2 regions of the Terribacillus sp. JSM ZJ617 genome follow, and region 1 is predicted to be linked to the other one. Evidence: riboswitches for the same ligand, from Rfam matches in the RefSeq annotation. Region 1 holds a riboswitch; the other holds the start of a gene.
What was found. Region 1 has a riboswitch for thiamine pyrophosphate ahead of ACH6C1_RS15015 (thiamine phosphate synthase). Riboswitches for the same ligand answer to the same signal wherever they lie in the genome.
Positions count from the first base shown of each region.

Region 2: another riboswitch for thiamine pyrophosphate. It lies ahead of tenA (thiaminase II); the one in region 1 lies ahead of ACH6C1_RS15015 (thiamine phosphate synthase).

Region 1 covers NZ_JBISEQ010000004.1:286,480-290,842, reverse strand. Annotated here, with positions in the region: gene ACH6C1_RS15030 (MarR family winged helix-turn-helix transcriptional regulator) at 1-147, opposite strand, end outside; gene ACH6C1_RS15025 (SDR family NAD(P)-dependent oxidoreductase) at 348-1,100, shown strand; gene ACH6C1_RS15020 (SDR family oxidoreductase) at 1,126-1,908, shown strand; TPP riboswitch at 2,019-2,130, shown strand; gene ACH6C1_RS15015 (thiamine phosphate synthase) at 2,231-2,848, shown strand; gene thiO (glycine oxidase ThiO) at 2,832-3,950, shown strand; gene thiS (sulfur carrier protein ThiS) at 3,947-4,150, shown strand; gene ACH6C1_RS15000 (thiazole synthase) at 4,154-4,363, shown strand, end outside.
Region 2 covers NZ_JBISEQ010000004.1:92,389-96,751, reverse strand. Annotated here, with positions in the region: gene ACH6C1_RS13990 (methyl-accepting chemotaxis protein) at 1-373, shown strand, start outside; gene ACH6C1_RS13985 (transcriptional regulator SplA domain-containing protein) at 562-807, shown strand; gene splB (spore photoproduct lyase) at 800-1,828, shown strand; TPP riboswitch at 1,889-1,989, shown strand; gene tenA (thiaminase II) at 2,105-2,803, shown strand; gene thiD (bifunctional hydroxymethylpyrimidine kinase/phosphomethylpyrimidine kinase) at 2,796-3,632, shown strand; gene thiM (hydroxyethylthiazole kinase) at 3,619-4,363, shown strand, end outside.

The DNA of each region.
Region 1 (4,363 bases):
CATTTCCCATAATGCCTGCAAGACGAGATATTGCGGGTATGTAATATCCAGCTTTTTCAGCAGCGGCTGGTACATCCTGAGAATTGCACGTGAGCTAGCGTATAAGGAAAAGCAAAGATGATCTTCTAGGTAGTAATCCTTTTCCAAGATTAAGTGTCCCTCCAATCAATTTTCCAAAATTATATTTTGCACAATATAAATATAAGGGAACTGAATTTGAATGTCAAATGAAAAAGTGAAAATTATTTGAAGAGTTATCTCTTGCGATATCTATGATAGAGGTGTAAGCTCTTACATATGGAGTAGGTAAATTAACCTATTTACACATATTGAAGGGAGCTTTGCTTATGTATGGGCAGAAAGTAGCGGTCATCACAGGAGGCGGCAGCGGTCTTGGACAAGCTGCAGCATTGCGACTAGCAGAAGAAGGTATCGCAATCAGCATCGTTGACGTGTCTGAGGCAGCCGGTAAAGAGACGGTTCGCTTAATAGAAGAAAAAGGGTCAAAAGCTATTTTCGTCAAAGCGGATGTAAGCAAGGCAGAAGAAGTAAAACATTATGTAGATAAAACGGTAGAGGCATTTGGAACTATCGACATGTTCTATAATAATGCTGGTATTTCTGGTCCTGGTGTAAAATTCGTGGATAATACGATTGAGCAGATCGATATGGTATTAGGAATTAATCTAAACGGCGCCCTTTACGGGTTGAAATATGTATTGGAAGTTATGCTTGCTAATGGCGGCGGGCGAATTGTCAACACGTCATCCACAGCAGGTGTCGTGGGACAAGCCACAGTTGGTACATATTCAGCTACGAAGCATGCAATGGTTGGGATTACGAAGACGTTGGCTGCTGAGTATGCCGAGCAAGGCATTGTGGTAAATGCAATTGCTCCAGGTACGACAGAAACGCCAATGGTTCGAGAATATAAAGAGAAGAATCCAGCTGCATTCAAGAATGCGACAGAACCGATTCCTCAGAAGCGTCTTGGCCAGCCGGAGGAAGTGGCAGAGCTTGTCGCGTTCCTATTGACTGGTAAAGCACCATATATAAATGGTGTAGTAGTGCCGATTGATGGCGGATTTACTGCAATTTGACAGAATCAGAAAAGGAGAGATTTTCATGAAACGTTTTGAAGATAAAGTAGTATTGATTACAGGTGGGGGTTCTGGATTAGGACGCGCAGCAGCTTTGCAAGTAGCAAAAGAAGGTGCAAAGCTTTCTCTTGTTGATTTAAGTGAAAAAGGTATGGAAAAAACGAAGCAGGAAATATTGGCTGCAGCACCAGAGGCAGAGGTTCTTACGATTGTGGCAAACTGTGCAAATGAGCCGGAAGTTGAGGCGTATGTAAAACAAACAATTGATCAATTTGGTAAGATCGATAGTTTCTTTAACAACGCTGGTGTGGAAGGAACGCAAAATCTGACAGAAGAGTATCCTGTAGACGAATTCGACCGCGTTGTGAACATCAACTTGAATGGCGTATTCTACGGCATGCGCCACGTATTGAAAGTAATGAAGGAGCAGGGCTATGGTTCTGTAGTAAATACAGCTTCTGTAGGTGGTATCCGCGGAATCGGCAACCAGTCCGGTTATGCAGCAAGTAAGCATGGTGTAGTAGGTCTTACGAAAAACTCCGGTATCGAATACGGACAATTCGGTGTGAGCATCAAAGCCATTGCTCCAGGTGCCATCATGACGCCAATGGTTGAAGGATCCCTTCGTCAGCTTGGCGGAGATAACTGGGAAGAAGCGGGCAAGGAATTCGTCAGCGTCAACCCAATGAAACGCTTTGGTAAGCCGGAGGAAGTCGGTTATCTTGTTGCATTCCTTCTTTCCGATCAAGCAAACTTCATCAATGCTACTGTTGTACCAATTGATGGCGGACAATCTTATAAGTACTGAGTCAGGCGCTGAAAAGACCATCTGTATAAAACCAGATGGCCTTTTCTTTTTTGTAATCAGAATCTTGCATAAAATGCTATTTATGTTACGATGTGGGTAAGTTCAATAAGTTTTCACACTAGGGGATCCCTTCATAAGGGCTGAGATGAAGAGTAGTGACTCTTTAAACCCTCAAAACCTGAACAGGTTCGGACCTGCGTAGGAAAGTGTAGACACTCGGGTTTACATGCTCTTTTGTATGTATCCATTCGCAAGTTTCACACCACTTTCCTTTGGGGAGTGGTGTTTTTTGTATGTCCGGCCTGTTCGTATCCAGGAGGTGATGGCAATCAAATTGATGGCAGTAACTGATGATGCATATGAAGCAGCAGATTTAATACGTATCTTGATGGAGATACACCCTTATGTCGATCATGTGCAGATCAGGGAGAAACGTAAGCCTGCTGGTAAAGTGTATCAGCTTTGTAAGGAGCTATTGGACGAAGGGCTGCCAGCGCATAAGCTTTGGCTTAATGACCGAATGGATATAGCTTTGCTGCTTGGCTTGAAGCAAGTGCATATACCAGGTCATGGCCTTCCACTGGAAGAATTGAAAAAGCTGTATCCTGATTTGCGGATTGGTGCGCCTGTCCATTCGTTTGAAGAAGCAGTACAGGCGGAGTCTGTCGGGGCGGCATACGCGCTGTATGGGCATTGTTTTCCGACAGCCAGTAAGAAGGGGAAATCACCGCAGCCATTAGCCAATTTAAGGTATATCCGTCAGAATACCCACATTCCGTTATACGCAATAGGAGGAATTGAAGTGGAGCGATTGGCTTCATTGAAAGCGTTTGAATTAGAAGGGGTTGCTGTTATGAGTAGTATCTTTTCTGCTGCAAACCCGCTTGATGCCGTGAAGAAATTAAGGGAGGAGTGTCTGCGTCTTGAAGAGATCCACTGAAGTAGCAATTGTTGGAGGAGGTATCATCGGCAGTGCAATCGCTTATTATTTAGCGAAAGCAGGCCATCAAGTCGATTTGCTGGAAGCAGGCCAAGTCGGATCAGGCTCGACGCAAGCAGCAGCTGGTATGCTAGGTGCCCATTCAGAATATAAGGAATTCGGTGCTTCGCTTTATCCCTTTGCCCGTACTAGTCAAAGGCTCTATGAACAGGCAGAAGAGGATATTCGCTCTCTGACAGGGATAGACATGGAACGTCGCCCAGGTGGTTTATTACAGCTTGTTTTTACAGAAGAAGAAACAACGAACTCTCCGTTCTCTTCGTTGGAAGGAGTAACATGGCTGGATCGTGCAACTGTGTCAAAGAAAGTACCTGGTCTGTCAGAAGCAGTTTCTGGCGCTCTTCATATGGCAGAAGATGTGCATGTCACACCTGCAATTGCCTGCAGAGGATTCCATACAGCTGCCCGTATGCTAGGTGCCCGGATTAACGCTTATACCAGGGTCGATGAGATTGTGAAGGAATCTGCTCATTATCGGTTACGGACTTCCAAAGGAGAATGGCAAGCACATCGTGTGGTGATTGCCAGCGGAGTTTGGAGTAATGCTTTGCTCCAGCGTTCTGGGTTGGGGACGCCGATTTTTCCAGTGAAGGGTGAGTGCATTGCTGTTACGAATACTCAAACTCCTCTTACATGCAGTTTATTCCATGATCAGCATTATATTGTTCCGCGTAACAACAATGAGCTGATCATAGGTGCAACAAAGGTCAAGAATGATTGGAGCACCGAGCCCACGCTTGGCGGATTACAGACTATCATGGAGAAAGCGAGAAAGATGCTGCCAGTGGTTGATAAAATGCCGTTCCTCAGAAGCTGGGCAGGTCTCAGACCTCAGACATACGATGGCAAGCCGCTGATTGGTGAGCATCCAGAAATGAAGGGCTTGTATATCGCTGCTGGCCATCAGCGCAATGGCATTCTGCTTGCCCCAGCTACGGGCAAGATGATTTGTGATTTGATAAGCAGCAATGAAGTTCTGGAAGAATGGAAGGAAGCATTTCGTGTCGATAGATTGAACACTGGCGAGGAGGTATTGATGTGAATATTCAGCTGAATGGCAGGCGGCAGGAATTATCCGCTGATATCAAGACTATAGCTCAGCTGTTAGCATCACTTTCCCTGGAGAAAAGGATTGTGATTGTCGAACTGAACAAAGAGATCATTAATAAAGCTTCGTATGCAGAGCAGCCGATTAGAAATGGCGATAAAGTCGAGCTGATTCATTTTGTAGGAGGAGGATGAAGAATGTTACAGATTGCAGAGAAGACTTTTGCTTCCCGCTTATTATTGGGAACAGGCAAATACCCGTCATTTGAGGTGCAGGAAAAGGCAGTCGATATTTCGAAGGCAGAGATACTGACATTTGCTGTGAGGCGGATGGATATCTTTGAGCCATCCCAGCCAAATTTCCTGGAACAGCTGGATCTGGAAAAGTACTCTTTACTTCCGAATACA
Region 2 (4,363 bases), 190 kb from region 1:
CTTTATCCACCAGGATACGACTAAAACAATCGATCTGATGCAGCATGCAGCGGATGAAGTACAAGCTGGTACACGAGTTGTCGATCAAGCGGGCGGTTCTTTCCTTCAGATTGAAACTGCGGTAGCAGGTTTGGTGGATGAATTCAAAGAGGTGAGAGTTGCTCTGGAAGGTATGATTGCTGGTACAGATTCAGTCAATATGTCACTTGGGGATGTGAACGAGGTCGCAGAAGAAGGAGCAGCTTCGACCGAAAGTGTGTCAGCTGCAACAGAACAGCAGCTGGCTGCCATGCAGGAAATTGCGGCATCATCCAGTTCTCTTGCATTTATGGCAGAGGAGCTTCAAACCGCTATTGCTCGTTTCCGTGTGTAAGTTAATTGGTTAGCAGATAGTAACCAATAAAGGATAAGATTAATAATAGAAAAACATATATCATCCATTTCATATGAACCCTCCTCTAAGAAGTAGACGGATACTTCCTGGAAAAGGGTTCACTTTTTTACATTGTTTGTAACCGAATTGTGCATACTAGTCGCAGTATGTACAAAGGAGGCAATGTAATGGATGCTTTTCAAGCAGGAGAAATCGTCTATGTAATTATCCGCAACCCCCATGCACAGGGAGTAGCCAATATACAAGAGGCTGCGGTCGTCCATAACCCGGAAAAGCCAGGGGAACTGGCTCTGTTTGTGTATGAAACCTATTATCCGCTCAATGATGAGGTGGCGGTTTATCAGGATCTCGGAGAGGCGGAAGAAGCATATGTATCCGCTTTTGGTTTAGCCGATGGAGGCTATTATGGTTAAGCCATTTGTACCGCAGCTTGTGTATATAGAGCCTAGGGCATTAGAGTATCCGCTCGGCGTGAAGCTGCGGAATAAATTCAGGGACATGGGTGTAGAAATACGCGAGACAACTTCCCATAATCAGGTTCGGAACCTGCCTGGTGATAATGATTTCCAGAAGTACCGTACTGCCAAATCAACGCTTGTCGTCGGCGTTCGGAAAACACTGAAATTCGATACATCGAAACCATCAGCAGAATACGCTATCCCATTTGCGACAGGCTGCATGGGGCATTGCCATTATTGTTACCTGCAAACGACGATGGGATCCAAACCTTATATCCGTACGTATGTGAATACGGATGAAATATTTGATGCGGCAGAGCAGTACATGCAGGAAAGAGCCCCGGAAGAAACACGGTTTGAGGCTTCCTGTACGTCAGATATCGTTGGTATCGACCATCTGACGCATACGCTGAAACATGCAATTGAATATTTCGGTCGGTCCAAGCACGGACAACTGCGATTTGTAACGAAATTCGCCCATGTGGATCATTTGCTGGACGCTGACCATCAAGGACGAACACGATTCCGCTTCAGCATCAATGATGATTATGTGATCAAATATTTTGAGCCAGGGACTTCCCGTTTGAAGGATCGAATCGAAGCTGCGGTGAAAGTAGCCGAGGCCGGTTATCCGCTTGGATTCATCGTCGCTCCGATTTATTTGCATGACGGCTGGCAGAAGGGCTATCCGGAAATGCTCGAGCATCTGGAAGCAGCCCTGCCTGAACATGCCAAAAAGAATCTGACATTCGAATTGATCCAGCATCGATTCACGAAGCCGGCAAAGCGCGTTATCGAGAAAAATTATCCGATGTCGAAGCTTGAGCTGGATGAAAGCAAACGGAAATATAAATGGGGGCGCTATGGTATCGGAAAATACGTCTACCAAAATGAGGAGCAAGAAGAAATAAAGGATGTCATAGGAAGCACAATCTATAAAATGTTCCCGCAATCCAGGATTGAATATTTCACTTGATTCATCGGTTGACAATCGCATCTGTGCATGTGATAGTTAAGAGGACAATTGAATTTCGAGGAAGTCCACTAGGGGTGCCATTTGGCTGAGATAAGAGTGATCTTTATCCCTTTGAACCTGATCTGGTTAACACCAGCGTAGGGAAGTGGAGCCGGATTCGTGTATTTTCTGCACACTTGACTATACGAGTCGCTCCATACTTCTGGAGCGGCTTTTTTATATGGCCGGCGCCATTCACCCTTCCGACGGGGCTTTCTCCAATAGGAGGAGAAAAACATGTTTTCTGCACAATTGAGAGAAGAAGCAAACCCGGTATTCGAAGCAATCTATGCACATCCTTTCGTAGAAGGAGTTGCGAATGGATATGTGCCGCGTGAGGCATTGATCCATTATGTGAAAGCTGACTATGAGTATTTGACAGCATTTGCCCGTATTTACGGTTTGGCAGTCAGTAAATGCGAAACCCGAGAAGAGATGGAATTTTATCAGTCCCAAATTCATTTTGTCCTGCACAGCGAGATTCATCCGCATAACGTCTTCTGCAAGGCAGCAGGTGTGCAATACGAGGATCTGCAGCGGATGACACCACCGCCTGCTGCTGACCATTATATTTCACACATGATGAGCAGTGCCGTACAAGGAGATATAGGGGAGCTGATGGCGGCACTGCTTCCTTGCCCATGGACGTATCAAGCGCTGGCGGCACATATTATCGAAACAAAGGCACCTGACGAATCCAATCCATTCCAGGAGTGGATTCAGTTTTATGCCAGCAGGGAAGACGGTATGCCGGATGTGACGTCAGAACTTAGCAAGCGACTGGACAAGTGGGCCGAGACAGCGGGAACGGCTGCAAAGGAACGTGCACGGAAAGCTTTTCTTAAGAGCTGTATGCTGGAGTATAATTTTTGGGAGATGGCAGCCACACAGCAAGACTGGATGATCCCATTGAAAGGGGCGTCCATTCATGCCTGATATAAGGAGCGCTTTGACAATTGCAGGAACAGACCCTTCGGGAGGGGCTGGAATCCAGGCTGACTTGAAAACTTTCCAGGAGCTTGAAGTATACGGAATGAGCGTTGTCACCTCCCTCGTTGCCCAAAATACGACAGGAGTACAGGCAGTGCATCATGTTCCAGTAGAATTTCTTGAACAGCAGCTGGAATCAATCTTCTCTGATATCACCCCATCTGCTGTAAAAACGGGGATGATTGCATCAGAAGAGATGATGCGCTGCGTCGCTGCCGTTTTGATTAAATCAAAGACTGCCTATGTTATGGATCCTGTCATGTATGCTAAAAGCGGACATGCACTCATGGGAGAGGATTCCAGAGATGCATTGAAGAAACATCTTGTTCCACTCGCTGCCCTGATTACACCGAATATACCGGAAGCAGAGGAACTCACGGGTATTCGTATCGAAGATGAAAATAGCATAAAAACCGCAGCGAAAATGATTGTCCAGGAATATGGGGCTAAAGCTGTCCTGATGAAAGGCGGTCATATGGAAGGAGCATCTGCGTCAGACTGGCTCTATGACGGAAATAGCTTCACAGCCTACACAGCAGAACGTATACAGACGAAGCACACGCACGGGACGGGATGCACGTATTCTGCAGCGATAACCGCAGAACTGGCTAAAGGGAAATCTCTGCAAGAAGCAGTTCGGATCGGTAAGGATTTTGTGACAGATGCGATTTCGTATTCGCTTCAGCTTGGAAAAGGGAATGGTCCGACAAATCATTGGGGGTACCGTCTGCAAGGTGTGCCAGTTCAGGAGGAACAGCATAATGAAGTATACTGATGTGATAAAGCAAGTCCGGGAGAGAAACCCATTGATTCACTGCATTACCAATCAGGTTGTCATTAACTTTACGGCGAATGGTTTGATCGCACTCGGAGCTTCTCCTGTGATGGCATCAGCAAAGGAAGAAGCCGCGCAGATGGTCCAGCATGCACAGGCGCTGCTATTGAATATCGGCACACTTGCCGCAGCGGATGTGGAAGCAATGATCCTAGCCGGAAAAGAAGCGAATAGGCTCGGAATACCAGTGATTTTCGATCCCGTCGGAATAGGTGCCACAGCGTACAGAACAGAAACGGCCCGCCGCATATTGGCGGAGGTGGATGTCACTGTTATTCGCGGTAATGCAGGTGAAATATCCGTCCTAGGCGGAACATCTGTCAAAGTGAAAGGTGTAGATGGATCCGATGATGGTATTTCACCAAGAATTGTGCAGCAGCTGGCCAGGGAATTGGATGCTATTGTGATTGCAACCGGTAAAATAGATATCCTTTCAGATGGGAACCATACGTATAGTGTAGCTAATGGGCATGAGATGCTAAGTAAAATAACAGGGTCTGGCTGCTTGCTCGGTGCCGTTATAGCGGCATGTGCAGGAGCAGCTGACAACGTACTGAAAGCTTGCATCGGTGCTCTTGCCTTTTATGGTATTGCAGCAGAGAAAGCGGCTATGACAGTAAACGCTCCAGGCAGCTTTCAGGTTGCTTTTCTTGATCAGCTTTATTTGTTAG